Regions from separate parts of the Bacillus sp. 5RYD7K genome, predicted to be linked through region 2. Evidence: a T-box and tRNA genes for the amino acid it is inferred to sense, from the RefSeq annotation. Region 2 holds a T-box; the other holds one or more tRNA genes.
The links. A T-box is a leader RNA that pairs with one kind of tRNA and senses whether it is charged. The one in region 2 lies ahead of ACQE26_RS10625 (valine--tRNA ligase), so its partner is inferred to be a tRNA-Val.

Region 1: it has a tRNA-Val gene. The T-box ahead of ACQE26_RS10625 (valine--tRNA ligase) is inferred to sense a tRNA for this amino acid. The anticodon was not compared.

The regions. Positions count from the first base shown of each region.
Region 1 covers NZ_CP191200.1:642,647-653,027, reverse strand. The annotation lists gene ACQE26_RS03195 (GNAT family N-acetyltransferase) at 1-426, opposite strand, end outside; gene ACQE26_RS03190 (2-thiouracil desulfurase family protein) at 444-896, opposite strand; tRNA gene ACQE26_RS03185 (tRNA-Glu) at 1,077-1,148, shown strand; tRNA gene ACQE26_RS03180 (tRNA-Val) at 1,152-1,227, shown strand; tRNA gene ACQE26_RS03175 (tRNA-Thr) at 1,233-1,305, shown strand; tRNA gene ACQE26_RS03170 (tRNA-Tyr) at 1,324-1,408, shown strand; tRNA gene ACQE26_RS03165 (tRNA-Gln) at 1,413-1,484, shown strand; gene sigW (RNA polymerase sigma factor SigW) at 1,715-2,278, shown strand; gene rsiW (anti-sigma-W factor RsiW) at 2,292-2,909, shown strand; gene cdaA (diadenylate cyclase CdaA) at 3,085-3,906, shown strand; gene cdaR (CdaA regulatory protein CdaR) at 3,899-5,338, shown strand; gene glmM (phosphoglucosamine mutase) at 5,356-6,702, shown strand; gene glmS (glutamine--fructose-6-phosphate transaminase (isomerizing)) at 7,134-8,936, shown strand; gene ACQE26_RS03130 (ABC transporter ATP-binding protein) at 9,356-10,228, shown strand; gene ACQE26_RS03125 (ABC-2 transporter permease) at 10,206-10,381, shown strand, end outside.
Region 2 covers NZ_CP191200.1:2,110,337-2,120,717, forward strand. The annotation lists gene ACQE26_RS10595 (uroporphyrinogen-III synthase) at 1-776, shown strand, start outside; gene hemC (hydroxymethylbilane synthase) at 1-4, shown strand, start outside; gene hemB (porphobilinogen synthase) at 779-1,753, shown strand; gene hemL (glutamate-1-semialdehyde 2,1-aminomutase) at 1,782-3,071, shown strand; gene ACQE26_RS10610 (LysM peptidoglycan-binding domain-containing protein) at 3,204-4,775, shown strand; gene ysxE (spore coat protein YsxE) at 4,809-5,831, shown strand; gene ACQE26_RS10620 (YszA family small membrane protein) at 5,846-6,037, opposite strand; T-box leader at 6,209-6,430, shown strand; gene ACQE26_RS10625 (valine--tRNA ligase) at 6,488-9,130, shown strand; gene ACQE26_RS10630 (bifunctional folylpolyglutamate synthase/dihydrofolate synthase) at 9,189-10,381, shown strand, end outside.

The DNA of each region.
Region 1 (10,381 bases), 1.5 Mb from region 2:
ACGCCCTTTATCAATAAAACCGGAAGACTGGTACAGGTTCTTTGCGCGATGATTGCGATGGTTCACTGCAAGCACGATTTCGTCACACCAAGGAAAATAATTTGCGGCAAAAGCGGGGAGCTGCAGCATCGCTTGTTTGGCATAACCTTTTTCTTGCTGCCGCGCATCTATGGACAGTGCGCTCAGTAAAATGGCAGACACGCTGTTCGAATATGGAGCTATGGTTTCCTTTGAGGTATGTAAAATGAAAAAACCGACGGGGGTGTCTTCTTTTAAAATGACTGTAGGATAGCGCTCCCGGATGACAAGAGCCTGCGGCAGTACATCCTTCGGGAGAGCTGTGAACATTTTATCTTCTTCACTGAGTACAAACCCGTTCAGGCCGTCTGCATGCTCCGGTTTATAAAAGGATAGGGCTGCAACCATGATATCTACTCTCCTTTTTATAGTTGATCCAGTTCATTTTCTGATAACACGCGGCAGCCTGCCCGTTTTAATAGAGCGGAAGTGATGCCGTCCCCGATTATCTTTTTCCCGGAGAAAGTGCCGTCATAGATGAAGCTGCTGCCGCAGGACGGACTGTTTTCTTTAAGGATGACCGCTGCGGCGCCTATTTCTTTTGCGTATGCTAACGTTTTTTCCGCGCCGTCTATATATAAAGATGTAACGTCTTCACCTGATGCCGTTACGATTCTTGCTGTTCCGTTCAGCACGTCTTCGCCCGTGCCGCCGATGATTTCCGCCGGTTCGCGGGGAGTGGTGAAGCCGCCCAAAAGTTCGGGGCAGACCATAACAGCTTTCTTTTCCTCTACGAGTCTGCGGATTTTTTCCGAGGCGGCGTGGGAGCCGTTATACCTGCATTCGATACCGCCGAGACAAGAGCTGACTAAGATCATCTGTGTCCATTCCCTTCAATATTTTGATACTTTCATCTTAAATGAAATAAGAGAGAAGGGACGAGTTTTTCAGTTAAAAAACGGGTAAAAAAGTTTGAAAATAAAAAAAATAAATTTTCTCTTTACAAAAGGGGTATAACCTGTATATAATAACTTTTGTCAGCTCGACGCGGACATAACGGCCCGTTGGTCAAGCGGTTAAGACACCGCCCTTTCACGGCGGTAACACGGGTTCGAATCCCGTACGGGTCATATGGAGGATTAGCTCAGCTGGGAGAGCATCTGCCTTACAAGCAGAGGGTCGGCGGTTCGAGCCCGTCATCCTCCACCATATTTGCCGGCCTAGCTCAATTGGTAGAGCAACTGACTTGTAATCAGTAGGTTGGGGGTTCAAGTCCTCTGGCCGGCACTGTTTTCCAAAAAATACGGAGGGGTAGCGAAGTGGCTAAACGCGGCGGACTGTAAATCCGCTCCCTCAGGGTTCGGCAGTTCGAATCTGCCCCCCTCCACCATTTTTGGGCTATAGCCAAGCGGTAAGGCAACGGACTTTGACTCCGTCATGCGTTGGTTCGAATCCAGCTAGCCCAGTCTCAGACACCTTTTGTATAAGGGTGTCTTTTTTTATCGGTATTTTTTCTCGAATTCTGATTGTTCATCAGATATACTATTTTTAAGCTGCTGTTAAGGCAGTATATTCTGTATTTTCCATCTACACCCTGCCTGAAATTTGGTAAAATAAATGTAATAAAAAAAATGAAACCTTTTAAAACAATCAACGTATAGATACAGACCGGTGAAGGGCAGAGGTAAGATAAAACATGGAAAACCTGATTAAAAAAAGAATCAAGCAAGTCAAAAAAGGCGATCAAAATGCGTTTGCGGAAATCGTTGACCTTTATAAAGATAAGATTTACCAGCTTTGCTACCGCATGCTCGGCAATGTCCACGAAGCGGAAGATATTGCGCAGGAAGCTTTCATCAGAGCGTATGTCAATATCGACAGTTTCGACATCAACAGAAAGTTTTCAACGTGGCTTTACAGAATTGCGACCAACCTGACCATTGACCGTATCCGCAAGAAAAAGCCTGATTATTATCTGGACGCAGAAGTGGCGGGCGCAGAGGGGCTGACGATGTATTCGCAGATCGCCGCGGACGGGGTTCTCCCTGAAGACGCCGTGTTGTCATTGGAGCTTTCGGACACAATTCAGAAAAAGATTTTAAAGCTGCCTGACAAGTACAGAACGGTTATTGTATTAAAGTATATTGATGAACTCTCTTTAATTGAAATCGGGGAGATTCTGAATATCCCTGTCGGCACCGTCAAGACAAGGATACACAGAGGCAGAGAGGCTCTTAGAAAACAATTAAGGGATCTTTAAGTGGGGTGATGAAATGAGCTGTCCTGAACAGATCGTGCAGCTTATGCATAAGCATCTTGATGGAGATATCCTTCCTGAAGATGAAGACGTATTAAAACAACATTTGCGGTCATGCGGGAATTGCAAACGGCATTTTCATGAAATGGAGAAATCCGTAGCGCTCGTCCGGAGCACATCGCATGTCACAGCCCCTGCTGATTTTACTGCCAAAGTTATGGCGAATCTTCCAAAAGAGAAAAAACGCGCTTCTGTAAAACGATGGATCAAAACTCATCCGATAATTGCAGCCGCGGCGGTTTTTGTGATTTTAATGGGCGGCGGTTTTTTTAACAGCTGGCATAACGACCACAATTTCAGTGTGTCAAAGCAGCCGAACCTTGTCGTGCAGAATCACACGGTCACCGTCCCTGAAGGCGAGACCGTAAAGGGCGATGTCACAGTAAAAAACGGCAAGCTGGTCATTAAAGGGAAAGTCGACGGCGACGTGACCGTGGTTAACGGAGAAAAATACATGGCCTCAGCCGGACAAGTCACCGGGCAGATTGAAGAAATTAACGAATTGTTTGACTGGGTCTGGTACGAACTGAAAACAGCGGGTCAGGGCGTCGTGAGTGCTTTAGACTCCGATTAAAGATGAGTAAAGCGTATAATCGCTTTACTCTTTTTTTACGCAGCACCGCGCTGGCTGATTTCACTTGATAAATCAAAATGTGGTATAATGAGCACGCTATATGATGTACATATTGCTCATGCAGCACAATTCATAACAAAAAAACGAAATGACTGAATTCTTGGAGGACGAGGAAATGGCTTTTGAGGACATCCCATTTTTGCAATACCTCGGCAATGCCGTTGATATTCTCCTTGTTTGGTATGTGATATATAAATTAATCATGGTCATACGCGGAACGAAAGCGGTTCAGCTTTTAAAAGGAATCGTCGTCATCGTGTTGGTCCGGATGGCCAGTTCATATTTGGGACTCAGTACGCTTCAGTGGCTGATGGACCAAGCGATAACATGGGGATTTTTAGCGATCATTATTATATTCCAGCCTGAGCTGAGACGGGCGCTTGAACAGCTCGGACGGGGCCGGTTCTTTTCAAGGAGCGGCACCCCCGTGGAGGAAGCGCAGCATAAGACAATTGAAGCGATTACAAAATCAATCAGCTACATGGCGAAACGCCGCATCGGCGCCCTCATCGCCATTGAGCGCGACACGGGAATGGGCGATTATATTGAGACGGGCATCCTGCTTAATGCGCAGGTCAGCTCGGAGCTTTTGATTAATATCTTCATTCCGAATACGCCGCTGCACGATGGAGCGGTCATTATGAAAAATAACGAGATCGCGGCGGCTGCCTGTTATCTGCCGCTTTCTGAAAGCCCGTTTATTTCAAAGGAGCTGGGGACGCGGCACAGAGCGGCTGTCGGCATCAGTGAAGTGACGGACAGCTTAACCATTATCGTATCTGAAGAGACGGGCGCCATCAGCGTGGCCAAAAACGGAGACCTTCACAGAGAATTGACGGAAGAAGCACTGAAAGAAATGCTTGAAGCTGAGTTTAAGAAAAACGCCAGAGATACTTCTTCTAACCGCTGGTACTGGAGGGGCAAGAAAAATGGATAAATTCTTAAACAACCGCTGGGCTGTAAAGATCATTGCATTGCTCTTTGCGCTCCTGCTTTATGTTGCGGTTAACAACAACCAGGCGCCGACTCCGAAAAAGCCGGGGGAATCCTTTTTTCCGACATCAACGACTGACGAGGCTACGCTTACTGATATTCCTGTAAAAGCATATTATGATGAAGCGAATTACGTGGTCACCGGCGTGCCTCAGACCGTAAATGTCACGATTAAAGGATCGACAAGCGCGGTGAAAAAGGCGAGACAGACGAAGAATTTTGAGATATACGCCGATATGAACAAGCTGAAGACCGGGACTCATAAGGTCGAATTGAAGGCGAAAAATGTATCGGACGGACTGACGATATCCATTAACCCGTCAGTCACGACGGTTACGATTCAGGAAAAAACGGCTGAGAGTTTTCCGGTTGAAGTTGAATACTACAATAAAAGCAAAATGAAAAAGGGGTATACGCCCCAGCAGCCGATCATCAGCCCGAAAAACGTACAGATTACGGGTTCGAAAAATGTGATTGACAACATTTCGCTTGTCAAAGCATCCGTGAACCTTGAAAATGCAAATGAAACCATTGATAAGGAAGTGAAGGTGACCGTCTATGACAAAGACGGCAACGCACTTCCTGTTGATGTTGAACCGTCAGTCATCAAAGTGACGGTTCCCGTGGCCAGTCCGAGCAAAAAGCTCCCTTTCAAAATCGAAAGGAAGGGAAGTCTTCCTGACGGGGTGAGCATTGCAAGCATTGACTCGAATCCGAGTGAGGTGACGGTTTACGGCCCGCAGGACGTACTGGATTCACTTGAGTTTATCGACGGCGTATCTCTTGATTTAGGCAAAATTGATAAAGATACGGATATAGATGCCGACATCCCGCTTCCTAAGGGTGTGACAAAGGTGTCACCGGGGAAAATTACGCTTCATGTTAAGGTGGACAGTGAAGACAAAAAGGATTTTGACAATGTTGCAATCAAGACGGTCGGATTGGGAGGCTCGCAGCAGATTGAGTTTCTCGACCCAGAATCGCGGGCGATAAATATTACGGCCAAAGGCTCTCCGGCCAACATTAAGGCGCTGAAAAAGTCGGACATTGAACTGTACGCCAATGTCTCAGACTTAGAGGACGGAGTGCATTCTGTAAAGCTTGCAGTAAACGGACCGCAAAACATCACATGGTCCCTGTCCAAAGACACGGCTAAAATCAAGCTGACTTCTAAGAAAAACACAAGTTCAAATAAAAATAACGGCGGCTCCGCCGATTCCGGCAATAATGACGGCACAAGCGGAGACGCAGACAAAGACAAGAACAAGAACCGGGAAGACGACACTGACAGCGATCAGAATAAAAGTCAAAACCAGGATCAAAATCAAGACCAGGATGAAGGCGGATCAAGCGCTGATTCATCTTCAACAGAATGAAAAAGGAGCGATACAAAATGGGCAAGTATTTTGGAACAGATGGTGTAAGAGGTGTTGCCAACAGCGAGCTTACGCCAGAGCTGGCCTTTAAAGTGGGGCGTTTTGGCGGTTATGTCCTGACCAAAGATAAACAGCGCCCGAAAGTGCTGATCGGCCGTGATACACGCATCTCCGGACATATGCTGGAGGGAGCCCTTGTCGCCGGACTTTTATCGATCGGAGCTGAAGTGATGCGCCTCGGCGTCATTTCTACACCGGGGGTATCCTATTTAACGAAAGCCATGGATGCTGAGGCGGGCGTCATGATTTCCGCTTCTCACAATCCCGTACAGGATAACGGAATTAAATTTTTCGGAGGAGACGGCTTTAAGCTTTCTGATGAGCAGGAGGCCGAGATTGAACGTCTCATGGATGAACCGGAAGATAAGCTGCCGAGACCGACAGGCGCGGATCTCGGGCTTGTGAACGATTATTTCGAAGGTGTTCAAAAATATCTGCAATTTTTAAAGCAGACGGCCGACGAAGATTTCACGGGTATTCATGTAGCGCTTGACTGCGCCCATGGTGCGACATCTTCCATTGCGACTCACCTTTTTGCCGATCTTGATGCTGACGTGTCTACAATGGGAACGTCTCCGAACGGATTAAATATCAATGACGGCGTCGGTTCTACACATCCGGAAGCGCTGAGTGCTTTCGTCAAAGAAAAAAACGCCGACATCGGCCTTGCATTTGACGGCGACGGTGACCGCCTCATTGCCGTTGATGAAAAAGGAAACATTGTCGACGGCGATCAGATCATGTACATATGCGCGAAGTATTTGAAATCAGAGGGCCGTCTCAAAGATGATACCGTCGTATCAACCGTGATGAGCAATCTCGGTTTCTACAAAGCGCTTGAAAAAGAAGAAATCAAAAGCGTTCAAACGGCAGTCGGAGACCGCTATGTCGTAGAAGCGATGAAAAAAGACGGCTACAATGTCGGCGGCGAGCAGTCAGGGCACCTTATTTTCCTTGATTACAACACTACCGGTGACGGTCTTTTGTCCGCGATCATGCTTGTGAATACGCTGAAGGCGTCCGGCAAAACCCTTTCAGAGCTTGCGGCTGAAATGAAAAAATTCCCGCAGCTTTTAGTAAATGTGAAAGTGACGGATAAATATAAGGTGGAAGAAAACGCTAAGGTGAAGGCCGTTATTTCTGAAGTGGAAAAAGAAATGAACGGAGACGGCCGGATATTAGTGCGTCCGTCAGGCACCGAGCCGCTCGTCCGCGTGATGGCGGAAGCGAGAACAAAAGAGCTTTGTGACGAATATGTCACAAAAATCGTGGATGTCGTGCGGACAGAAATGGGAGCGGAGTAACGAAGTTTATAAACAGAGAGCGAACAAGACAAGTGCGACCAGCATAATATGATAGTAAACATGATGCCGGGGCGGCAAAAAATAATTGACCGTCCTTGGCACATGCTGTAAAATCAAGCTTGTCCGGCCTTTGTTTTTCACTTGCAGGGAAGGCGGAATTGTTTGCATCTTTTATAATTACAGCGCCCGAACTAAGCGCCCGAAAAACGGCTTAGTTGACGAGGATGGAGGTTATCGAATTTTCGGCGGATGCCTCCCGGCTGATTCATTTAGATCACAGCCGTAAGGATTTCTTCAAACCGGAGGGGCGACTCTCCGAACAAAGGGAAATCACATGATCTTCCAAAAAAACATGTGGGAGGGGACGATTGAAAGTCCCCTTGTAATTCGGCTTTCTTCGTCTCCTTTTACACCTTTAGGAGGAAGAAAAAATGTGTGGAATTGTAGGTTATATCGGTCAGCTTGATGCGAAAGAGATTTTGTTAAAAGGATTAGAGAAGCTTGAGTACCGCGGCTATGACTCTGCCGGTATCGCTGTGGCGAACGAGCAGGGCGTGCATGTGTACAAAGAGAAAGGCCGCATCGCCGACCTTCGTGAAGTGGTGGACCCCGCGGTTGAATCTCAAGCGGGAATCGGCCATACACGCTGGGCGACTCACGGCGAACCAAGCTTCCTGAACGCTCACCCGCATCAAAGCGCACTCGGCCGCTTTACACTTGTTCACAATGGTGTGATCGAGAACTATGTTCAGCTGAAGCGCGAATATCTTGAAAACGTTGAACTGAAAAGCGACACGGACACTGAAGTCATCGTTCAAATGATCGAGCAATTTGTGGCGGGAGGTCTTAATACAGAAGAAGCGTTCCGAAAAACACTCACTCTGTTAAAAGGCTCTTACGCGATTGCATTATTTGACGGCGAAAACACAGACACCATTTTCGTTGCAAAAAACAAAAGCCCTCTGTTAATCGGTCTTGGAGATACGTTTAACGTCGTGGCATCTGATGCGATGGCTATGCTTCAAGTAACGAATGAATACGTTGAGCTTTTGGATAAAGAAATGGTGATCGTGACAAAAGACGAAACCGTGATTAAAAACCTTGACGGTGAAGTCATGACACGTGCGTCTTATATCGCTGAGCTTGACGCCAGTGATATCGAAAAAGGCACATACCCTCACTACATGTTAAAAGAAACGGATGAGCAGCCGCTTGTTATGCGCAAAATCATCCAAATGTATCAGGACGAAAATGGCAGACTGGCTGTGGCCGGCGATGTCGCTGACGCCGTGGCGGAAGCGGACCGCATTTATATCGTGGCTTGCGGAACGAGCTACCATGCCGGTCTTGTCGGGAAACAATATATTGAAATGTGGGCAAACGTCCCGGTTGAAGTGCATGTAGCGAGTGAATTCTCTTACAACATGCCGCTTCTGTCTAAGAAACCGCTCTTTATCTTCCTTTCTCAAAGCGGAGAAACAGCGGACAGCCGCGCCGTGCTTGTTCAAGTCAAAGCGCTGGGCCACAAAGCGCTGACAATTACAAACGTTCCGGGATCCACGCTTTCCCGTGAAGCGGATTACACATTGCTTCTCCATGCAGGCCCTGAAATCGCGGTTGCATCAACAAAAGCGTATACGGCTCAGATTGCCGTGCTTGCGATCCTTGCATCAGTTGCGGCAGAACGCAACGGCGTTGATATCGGCTTTGATTTAGTCAAAGAATTAGGTATCGCGGCAAATGCCATGGAAGCTCTCTGCGACCAGAAGGACGAAATGGAAATGATCGCGCGTGAGTACCTGACTGTTTCAAGAAACGCTTTCTTCATCGGCCGCGGCCTCGACTACTTCGTATGTGTCGAAGGCGCCCTGAAGCTGAAAGAGATTTCTTACATTCAGGCGGAAGGCTTCGCCGGCGGCGAGCTGAAGCACGGAACAATCGCCCTGATCGAAGAAGGAACACCGGTCTTTGCACTGGCGACACAAGAACACGTCAACCTGAGCATCCGCGGAAACGTGAAGGAAGTCGCAGCCCGCGGCGCCAACACTTGCATCATCTCGCTGAAAGGCTTAGAAGACGCAGACGACAGATTCATCCTGCCGGAAGTCAACCCTGCACTTGCTCCGCTGGTTTCTGTTGTACCATTGCAGCTGATTGCTTACTACGCTGCACTGCACCGCGGCTGTGACGTTGATAAACCGCGCAACCTTGCGAAGAGTGTGACTGTGGAATAATATATTTAACCCCTTTGGTTATTAGCCAGAGGGGTTTTTTAATGCGGAAATGAGAAATCCATACTCTTTGCGATTTTAAGGAAATCCCCGTTTATATATTGAAAAGGAATAACACCTGTTTTATAATACGAGATGCATTTCAGTTAACATCCATAAATGTAATCATTAGTAAATCGTTTTGTGTATGCCTCATCGGAAAGTCATCACCTCCAGCAATTTTTCATCATGAATATCCATTATATAAACGTAATCAATCGATTGCACTTCCACATTATGCTTAAGACTTTAAAATCTCTTTTGTGTTTGCCGACTCTTGCTTCATTATGAATTCCTCGACCAGATATAAAAATCACAATATTTTTGCAATAATCCGGTTCAATTCTTAAAAAAGTCCTGACAACAGTGATAGGAGTGGAATGATGTCAAATCTTTTAGAAGTCAGAAACCTCAGCAAATCTTTTGGTCATAAAGCTGTTTTAAAAGATGTCACATTCAATGTGCCTGCCGGGTCCATTGTCGGTTTTATCGGTGATAACGGCGCAGGCAAATCAACAACATTTAAAACGATATTAGGGTTAATCTCTCAAGATAGAGGAAAAGTGAAAATCTTTGGTGAGGAGAATCTGGATAAACATATAAAGTTCAAAGAAGATATAGGGGTCGCATTTGATGCGATGAATCTGCCCGCGCATCTTACGATAAAGCAGCTGAATCATGTATTTAAAAAACTATTCGGTGCTTGGGACCAAGACAATTTTTATCGGTTGGTTCAATCTTTCTCTTTACCTATGGACAAAAAAGTAAATACATTCTCGCGCGGCATGTCAATGAAGTTATCCGTAGCTGTTGCTTTGTCGCATAACGCAAAATTATTAATCTTGGATGAAGCAACGGGAGGGCTTGATCCCTCTTCAAGAGATGATCTGTTAAATGAATTAAAAAGCTTTGTGAGTAAATGCAACGGCGGTATTTTACTTTCATCACATATTATGTCTGATGTTGAGAAGATAGCAAGCCATATCATTATTATGAAAGATGGCGAGATTTTATTAAATGAAGAGAAAGATAAGGTTCTTGAAAGCTATACTGTTATAGATGTTGATGAAGGTCAATTGGCTGAGCTCAACGAAGATATCATTCTTGCAAAAAGGAGCCATGGATCTTATTGGAGTGTGCTTGTATCGGATCGACAGAAATTGCCGAATGGCGTAACGGCCAAAACCATTTCAATAGAAGAAATCAGTGTCTTTTTAACGAGGAGTGAAAAACATGAGAGGTCTGTTATTGACTAACTATTACTTAGTTTATCGAAGTTTCTTTGCATACACGGGGTTGGCCATATTGGTATCAGCAGTCATCTTTTATTTTGGAGACGCTTCAATGCATCGTTTTGTTGCTATGCTGATTATTTTGTTTGTCGTCATGCCCGCACTTGAGGTTATAAA
Region 2 (10,381 bases):
ATGACCTTCCTTTACAAGGAAAGACCGTGCTTGTCACCCGGAACAAAAGACAGGCCGCTCCGTTTCGAAAAAAAGTGGAGGCGCTCGGCGGAACAGCTGTTTCCGCTTCGCTGATCGCTTTTCAGGAAGCGCTCCCGGATGAATGTGCGGACAGTCTCCGGGAAGACCTTTCTGAACCGGGATGGCTTGTGTTTACAAGCGTAAACGGCGTCCGGTTCTTTTTTTCCTACCTTGATCGGCATGGTCTTGCGCTTTCCGGACGGAAAAAAATCGCAGCTGTCGGTGAAAAGACTGCACGCGCCTTGAAAGAGCGGGGAGCCGGGACGGATGCGATGCCTGACGAGTATGTGGCCGAATGTCTGGCAGATACATTAAAACGGCACGCATCAGCTGCCGAACCCATTTCAGTGATAAAGGGCAATTTATCACGCGATGTCATAAAAGCGGAGCTTGAGCCGCTTGGCTATCAAATAAGGGAATGGGTGTTATACAATACTATTCAGGATGAAAAAGGCATGGACGAGCTGAGACAGGCTGCATCCCGCTCTCATTTTGATTTTATTACGTTTACCAGTTCATCGGCGGTGCATACGTTTATGCATGCGGTCGGAAACGGAGAAAAAGCGTGGGAAAACAGCGGCGCGAGCTATATCAGCATCGGCCCTTTGACAGAGAAAGCGCTATTGGAATACGGGATCTCATCCCATGTGCCTGACACTTATACGATTGAAGGCATGCTGGACGTCATGTGCAGCATGTCGGGAAAGGATAGATAACGATGAATCAAACATTTAACAGACACCGCCGTTTGCGCGCGAACGCTGCGATGAGAGATTTAGTAAGAGAAACACGTCTTCACCCTTCAGATTTTATTTACCCTCTATTTGTCGTTGAAGGGCTTGAAGGGAAAAAAGAAGTTTCTTCCATGCCGGGGGTTTACCATGTATCCCTTGATTTATTGAAGGATGAGATGGCTGAGCTGATATCACTCGGCATTAAATCGGTCATCGTTTTTGGCGTGCCTGAAGAAAAAGACGCCTGCGGAACCCAGGCTTTTCACGATCACGGCATTGTGCAAAAAGGGATTGCTGAAATTAAAAAGCATTATCCTGAAATGATCGTCATCGCTGATACATGTCTTTGTGAATACACGGACCACGGCCATTGCGGTGTCGTCAAAGACGGAGAAATCCTCAATGACGAGTCGCTTGAACTGCTGGCTCAGACAGCCGTCAGCCAGGCCAAAGCAGGCGCTGACATCATCGCTCCTTCAAATATGATGGACGGTTTCGTCACAGTAATCAGAGAAGCGCTTGACAAAGAAGGGTTCACAAATATTCCGATCATGTCTTATGCAGTGAAATATTCAAGTGAATTTTACGGTCCGTTCCGCGACGCGGCTGACAGCACGCCGCAGTTCGGCGACCGAAAAACTTATCAGATGGATCCGGCCAACCGCCTGGAAGCGCTTCGTGAGGCAGAATCAGACGCCGCAGAAGGCGCTGACTTTTTAATCGTCAAACCGTCTATGTCATACTTAGATATTATGCGTGATGTGAAAAACCGCCATCACCTGCCGCTGGTCGCTTATAATGTGAGCGGGGAGTATTCCATGGTGAAAGCTGCAGCCCAGAACGGCTGGATTAAAGAAAAAGAAATGGTGCTTGAAATTTTAACGAGCATGAAACGTGCAGGTGCTGATCTGATTATGACGTATCATGCAAAAGACGCAGCAAAATGGCTTGCTGAGTAACGATTTCATTTGACGGGAGCTGAGGCAGATGAGAAGCTATGAAAAATCAAAAGCCGCTTTTAAAGAAGCGCAGAAACTGATGCCGGGCGGAGTGAACAGTCCGGTGCGCGCGTTTAAATCAGTTGATATGGATCCGATTTTTATGCAGCGCGGCAAAGGATCGAAAATTTTTGATATTGACGGCAATGAATATATTGACTATGTGCTGAGCTGGGGACCGCTCATTTTAGGCCACACCAATGACCGCGTCGTTGAAAGCCTGAAAAAAGTAGCGGAAAACGGGACAAGTTTCGGGGCATCCACTGAAGTGGAAAACGAACTGGCCAAATTGGTCATTGACCGTGTGCCGTCTGTTGAAATCGTGCGGATGGTCAGCTCCGGCACAGAGGCGACAATGAGCGCCCTTCGTCTGGCAAGAGGATATACCGGCCGCAACAAAATTTTAAAATTCGAAGGCTGTTACCACGGCCACGGTGATTCCCTGCTGATCAAAGCGGGATCCGGAGTGGCGACACTCGGTCTTCCGGACAGCCCGGGCGTACCTGAAGGGATTGCGATGAATACGATTACCGTTCCGTACAACGACTTGGAAAGCGTTGCACTCGCATTCCGGGAGTACGGTGAAGATATCGCCGGAGTCATTGTTGAGCCGGTAGCCGGCAATATGGGCGTCGTTCCGCCGCAGGAAGGGTTTTTACAAGGGCTTCGTGACATTACGGAACAATATGGCGCGCTGCTCATTTTTGATGAGGTCATGACCGGTTTTCGCGTGGACTATAACTGTGCGCAAGGATATTTCGGCGTGACGCCTGATTTAACGTGTCTCGGCAAAGTCATCGGCGGCGGTCTTCCTGTCGGTGCGTATGGCGGCAAAGCCGAAATCATGGAAAGAATCGCTCCGAGCGGTCCGATCTACCAGGCGGGAACCTTGTCAGGAAATCCGCTTGCCATGACAGCGGGACTTGAGACGTTACAGCAGCTCACACCTGAATCTTATCAAGAATTTGTGAAAAAAGGCGATATGCTTGAAGAAGGCATTTCAAAAGCCGCTGAAGCACATGGGATTCCGCACACATTTAACCGTGCCGGTTCAATGATCGGATTCTTTTTCACAAACGAGCCTGTCATTAACTATGAAACAGCCAAATCATCTGATTTAAAGCTGTTCGCCAAATATTATAAAGGGATGGCTGACGCAGGCGTATTTCTGCCGCCGTCTCAATTTGAAGGATTGTTTCTCTCCACTGCGCATACAATGGAGGATATCGAAAAAACCATTCAAGCCGCTGAGAAAGTGTTCCAGGCGATCAGCCGCTGATACCGAAAAGCCGATGCAAGCAAGTCTTGTATCGGCTTTTTTCAATGCCTCCTTTATCATATTTATCCATATTGCGGCATACACCTTTAGTGACATCTAATTGTAAGGATTAGATGAAAGGAGGATATGAACTTGCCGCATAATCACCGGTTGCAATTTTCTGTTGAAGAATCAATCTGTTTCCAAAAAGGACAGGAAGTTTCTGAATTACTTTCGATTTCATTAGACCCTGATATCAGGGTGCAGGAAGTAAATGATTATGTCTCAATTAAAGGATCATTAGAACTTACTGGCGAGTACAACATAGATCACAGCAGTCAATTCGAAGAGCTTGGAAGAGAGCTGAGACATGTAGAGGAAGTGAGGGCGAGGGAGGATGGCACAGCTGAGCTCCTTCATTGCTTCCCGGTGGACATCACGATTCCGAAAAATAAAGTGAGCCACCTCAATGACGTTTTCGTTTTTATTGATGCCTTTGATTATCAGCTAACGGATTCAAGGATCTTAACCATTCAGGCTGATTTGGCAATTGAAGGGCTGCTTGAGGAATCCGAGCCAAAAGAGCCGGAGATCCCTCTGTATGTGGCGCCTGAATTTGCCAGAGAAGAAATGATCAATCTTGCTGACCATCGCTCTGAGGAAGACAACGAACCTGAATTAGTGATACGCCAGAGGCCTGAAGAACCTCTGCCTGAAGCTGAAGAACCCCTGGCTGTATCAGAAGAAGCGGCACAAGAAGCCGGGGAGAATGAGGAAGAGACTCCGCCTATACTCAGGCAGGAGGAAGAGGAAGAAGAAGAGGAGGCTGAGGAAACTGAAGAAACTGCCCCTGTTCTGAGGCTGGAAGAGGTGCCGGAACCTGTCTCATATACTGAGCCTCCCCCTCCCGCTGCCATCCTGGAGGAAGAAGAGCCGGAAGAGCCGGAAGAGGCTGAGGAACTTGAGGAGCCTGCAATCATGGCGGCTGAGAGGAATGAACCTGTATCTGAGGATGATTCAGCGGAAATGCTTGAAGAAACAGCAGGTGATGTTGAACCGGTTTCCCCTGCTTTTACTCTGACACCGCCTGCCGATAAAGCAGAGATTGAGGAACAGCCGGTCCTTCAAAAAGAAGAGCAGCCTGAGGCCGAACCGCTTCTCCGTCAGAGTGATCAAGAGGAGGCGGAAGAAGCCGAAGATGAGCCTGCGGTTTTTGAAGAAGAGCAGGCGCCGCCTTATCGCGAGTTCGTTCCGGAACCGCGGGAAGAGGAATTTTACAGCGCGCCTAAGTTTCTTGAGGAAGAAGCTCAGGCTGATGAAGGATTTGAAGTTGAGGTGAGGAAGATGGCGCAGCCGGAGGAGGAAACCGGGGAGCCTCTTGATTTGTCCTTTCAGTTTTCCAAACTGCCTCCTGAGGAACCGGCGGCACCTGAGCCGTCTGAGCCGCTTAAATCAGAAAGAGAGAATCAAGAAGCGGCATCGAAAACGGAGCAGAAGGAAAATGACAACTCTCATTATTTGACGAAATTATTTACAAGAGAAGAAGAAAAGTTTTCTAGAATGAAAATCTGCATCGTGCAGCAGCAAGATACAATCGACCGGGTGTGTGAACGATATGACATCACATCTCAGCAGCTCATCAGAACGAATGCTTTATCGTTTGATGACGAACTGGAAGAAGGTCAGCTTCTGTATATACCTGAATATAATAACAGCCATGCGTAAGCACAAAGAGGCCGTAAAAATGTGGTGAATGGAATGGAAGCAGTCCAATCAGTGCTTCAGGAATACGGGCTGGAGGCCGAGTATATTGAGCCTGTCAGCCCGCATGTATGGAAAGTCTACTCAAACCACGGCATTTTTGCTTTGAAACAGCTCAAGCCGGCCCGCAGCAGTGAATTTACGGACTATATGATTGAGATTGAGGAGAAAGGCTACCGTTCATTTGTGCCGATCTACCGCACGCATGCAGGCGATTTTTTTGCGGGAAGCCGGACGGAGGCGTCTTATTATTTAATGCCCTGGCTTCAGTACGATCAGGAAGAAGAACGGGATCAAAAACATGTTTACCTTTTTAAAGAGGTGGCGAAGCTCCATTCCGCGACCGTGCGGGACATTCAAATCCGGACTGAAGATATCAGCAGCTTTTATGAACTGACGAAAAGAGATTGGGAAAATGATAAGCTCGTCTATGAACAATTTGCCGACCGGGCGGAAAAAGAGTGGTACCTTTCTCCTTTTGAACTGCAGGCTGTTACGTATCTTACAGAAACGGTTTCAGCCGTTAATTTTGCTCTTGAACGTCTGGAAGAATGGTTTGACGCGGCAAAGGATCATGACAAAACGAGAGCGGTGATCAATCACGGCAGCTTATCGAGCCGCCATTTTCTATATAATGATGTGGGAACGGGCTTTTTTACAAATTTCGAGAAAGCCGGTCTCGGACCTCCGCAAAATGATCTGCTCGGCTTTTACTCCAGAATGTTCAGAAGCTATCCGAAAGCGTGTCCGGAGTGCCTTGAATGGTTTTATACGTATCACAAATCATTCCCCCTCCGTGAAGCGGAAATCAGCCTGTTTCTCAGCTATATGGCTTATCCGAGCGGTATGTACAAAGTGCTGAAACGGTATCAAACCGGCCAAAGGGGTTCTGAGAAAGAAGAGTGCACGCAGTTATTAAGAGCGTTTTGGCAGATGAAAAATGCTGAACCTTTTCTCATGAAGATGTATCAGATTGAGCAGGAGAAAAAAAGAAAGGCGGAAAACGAGTCCTCTTCATAGCGGGACTCGTTTTTTTATATCCATTCCAAATGCAGGGCGCACGCTAAAAACAGCAGGATGGCAAGCAGCAGGACGTCAAAAGTCGTCGGAAAGAAAATCGTCCTGATCCCCTGAAAGATCGTAATCGGTATAATGACTTGCGCTGATACAAGGCGGACCTGTCTGGCCCACGGGGGGAGCGAATAAGAATTGAATTTTTTTCTCACGGCAATTCCTCCTTACATTCGCCTTTCTTTGTATCGTATGTGAGGGAAAGGGCGGGGTGCATGCCCATTTATGTATGACGGCAGCGGTTTTTGGAAAAGATGATTGACGAAACAAAAACACTTTTACTATAATAAAGAACATAATAAATAAGATCATGAGCTGATATAAATACACCTGCTTTGAACGGGAAGAGTACAAGAAAGACGCATGAAGAGAGAGAAGCTACTGTGCTGAAAGGCTTCTTATGCCGTCTCATTGGAAGGTCGCCCGGGAGCATAATTTCTTGAACATACAGTAGAGAAATTCGGGCCGCACCCGTTATCCGTTTAAGTGCATGAACAAATCTGTTCATGAAAAAAGGTGGTACCGCGAAAGAGCTTTTCGTCCTTTATCAGGATGAAGGCTCTTTTTTAGTTGCTCAGCCATTTCTAACATGCTGGAGGGTTATCATGGATACAAACGAACAAACAATGCCGACAAAATATGATCCGTCTGCGATTGAAAAAGGCCGCTATGATTTTTGGCTGAAAGGAAAATATTTTGAAGCGGGCGGCGATCAAACGAAACAGCCATATTCTGTCGTCATTCCGCCGCCGAACGTGACGGGCAGGCTGCACCTCGGTCATGCGTGGGATACGACGCTGCAAGATATCGTTACGCGTATGAAACGCATGCAGGGCTATGACGTGCTCTGGCTTCCGGGCATGGATCACGCCGGGATTGCCACTCAGGCAAAAGTCGAAGCGAAACTCCGCGAACAGGGTACAAGCCGCTATGACCTTGGCCGTGAAAAGTTTCTTGAAGAAACGTGGAAGTGGAAGGAAGAGTACGCTGATTTCATCCGCAGCCAATGGGCCAAAATGGGACTCGGGCTCGATTACTCGCGCGAACGTTTCACTCTTGATGAAGGGCTGAACAAAGCCGTGCGTGAAGTATTCGTCAAATTGTACGAAAAAGGTTTGATTTACAGAGGCGAATATATCATCAACTGGGACCCTGCCACAAAAACGGCTTTGTCCGACATTGAAGTGATTTACAAAGACGTACAGGGCGCGTTTTATCATTTGCGCTATCCGTTAGCAGACGGTTCAGGCTCAATTGAAATCGCGACCACCCGTCCGGAAACGATGCTTGGCGACACGGCTGTCGCGGTTCATCCTGAAGATGAGCGCTACAAGCACTTAATCGGCAAAACGGTGATTCTGCCGATTACAAACCGCGAAATTCCGATCGTCGGCGATGATTACGTTGACATGGAATTCGGATCAGGAGCCGTTAAAATCACGCCTGCCCATGACCCGAATGACTTTGAACTCGGAAACCGCCACAATTTAGAACGGATTCTCGTCATGAATGAAGACGGAACAATGAATGAAAAAGCGCTGCAATATAACGGAATGGACCGGTTTGAATGCCGCAAAAAACTCGTCAAAGACCTTCAGGAGACAGGCGTTCTCTTTAAAATCGAAGACCATATGCATTCTGTCGGACACAGTGAGAGAAGCGGCGCCGTTGTTGAGCCGTACCTGTCCACACAATGGTTTGTCAAAATGCAGCCGCTGGCCGATGCGGCGGTTGACCTTCAGTCCAAAGAAGACAAAGTTCACTTCGTTCCTGACCGTTTCGAGAAAACGTACCTGCACTGGATGGAAAACATCCGTGATTGGTGTATTTCCCGTCAGCTTTGGTGGGGCCACCGCATCCCGGCTTGGTATCATAAAGAAACAAAAGAAGTGTATGTCGGTCTTGAAGCGCCTGAGGACAGCGAAAATTGGGAACAGGATTCAGACGTGCTTGATACATGGTTCAGCTCCGCGCTGTGGCCGTTTTCTACAATGGGCTGGCCTGATGAAAATGCTGAAGACTTTAAGCGTTATTACTCAACCGATGTGCTTGTGACAGGGTATGACATCATCTTCTTCTGGGTATCCCGGATGATTTTCCAAGGTCTTGAGTTTACCGGCGAGCGCCCGTTCAAAGACGTGCTGATCCACGGCTTAATCCGTGACGAGCAGGGCAGAAAAATGAGTAAATCCCTTGGGAACGGCGTTGATCCGATGGATGTCATCGACAAGTACGGAGCGGATTCACTGCGCTACTTCCTGGCAACCGGAAGCTCACCCGGACAGGATCTCCGTTTCAGCTATGAAAAAGTGGAATCCACGTGGAATTTCGCAAATAAAATTTGGAACGCTTCCCGTTTTGCCTTAATGAACATGGACGGCATGACGTATGACGAACTTGATCTGTCCGGTGAAAAATCAGTTGCTGATAAGTGGATTCTGACAAGACTGAATGAAACGATTGAAGACGTTACCCAACTTGCGGATCGTTATGAATTCGGTGAAGTCGGACGCCATCTGTACAACTTTATCTGGGACGATGTGTGCGACTGGTATATCGAAATGGCGAAGCTTCCGCTGTACGGGGAAGATGAAGCGGCGAAGAAAACAACCCGCTCTGTTCTTGCTTACGTGCTTGACCAGACGATGCGTCTTCTGCACCCGTTTATGCCGTTCTTAACAGAGGAGATCTGGCAGCACCTTCCTCATGAAGGCGAGTCAATCACGATCAGTTCTTGGCCTGTTCCGGTTCCGGAACATACGGACAAAGAGGCAGCGGCGGATATGAAACTGCTTGTTGAATTAATCCGTTCTGTCCGCAATATCCGAAGCGAAGTTAACACACCGATGAGCAAACAGGTTGAACTTTACATTAAAACATCTACGGAAGAAATTGCCGGACGCCTTGAGAAGAACCGTTCTTACGTTGAGCGTTTCACGAATCCGAGCACGCTGAAAATCGGGACGGATATCACCGCGGCAGACAAAGCGATGACAGCGGTCGTCACCGGAGCGGAAGTGATTCTGCCGCTTGAAGGGCTGATTAACATCGATGAGGAAATCACCCGTCTGCAAAAAGAATTCGACAAGCTGACAAAAGAAGTCGAACGCGTTCAGAAAAAACTCGGCAACGAAGGATTCATCAAAAAAGCTCCTGAGCAAGTCATTGAAGAAGAACGCGCAAAAGAGAAAGACTACACGGCAAAACGCGAAGCTGTCCGGCAGCGGATCGCAGAGCTGAAAGGCTGATAAAACAGCGGGGCGGTTTCCTAAGAAACCGCCTTGTTGTATAAAAGAGGGGATTTCATTGTTTAATACGTACAAAGAAGCGATCAGCTGGATTCACGGCAGACTCAAGTTCGGCGTTAAGCCTGGCCTTCTCCGTATGGAAAGGCTGATGGAAAAATTAGAACATCCGGAAAAGAATATCCGCGCCATTCATGTGGCGGGCACAAACGGCAAAGGCTCCACCGTCTCTTTTATCCGTTCCGTGCTTCAAGAAGCCGGTTATACGGTCGGCACATTCACATCTCCCTACATCATTACGTTCAATGAGCGTATCAGCGTAAACGGCACGCCGATTTCTGATGAGGAATGGAGAGCGCTCGTTAATGAAATCAAACCGATAGTCGATGAGATTGATAAAACCGATGCCGGAACGGTGACAGAATTTGAAATCATTACAGCGTGTGCATTTTTATATTTTGCGAAGCGGGATGATATCGATTTTGTCATTTTTGAAGCGGGGCTCGGCGGCACATTCGATTCAACCAATATTGTGAAACCGCTTTTGTCGGTCATTACAAGCATCGGACATGACCATATGGCGATTTTAGGCAATACCATTGAGGAGATCGCCGGGCAGAAAGCCGGTATTATTAAAAATGCCACTCCGGTCATTACAGGTGTCAATCAGCCGGAAGCACTCGGCGTTATTGAAGCAGAGGCCGAAGAAAAGCAGGCTCCGTGCCAGTCTCTATATAAGACATGCAGACTGTTTAATGGTGCGGCGCTTCCGTCGGGCGAAAGCTTTTCGCTGGAAACGGAAACGAAATGTTATGAGGACGTTCAAACGTCGCTGATCGGCATTCATCAAAGGCAGAATGCGGCCTTGGCGATATTGGCTGCTGAATGGCTGAATCGCCTGAAAATCACAGCCATTTCTGAAGAAGCATTGCGAAACGGTCTGAAAAAAGCTTCATGGCCGGGCCGGTTTGAACGGCTTCAAAGCCGCCCTTTAGTGTTTGCGGACGGCGCCCATAATGAAGAAGGCGTTAATACGCTGACAGAAACGATCAGGCAGCGATTTGCCGATAAAAACGTCCATGTCGTATTCAGCGCTTTAAAAGACAAACCGTATCAGGAAATGATTAAAAAGCTTGAAACCGAAGCAGATTCCATTCATTTTGCGTCATTTGACTTTCCGCGTGCCGCAAGCGCCGAAGACCTTTACAATGCAAGCGGCCTTGCGGATAAGAGCTTTGATGAGAACCCGGACAG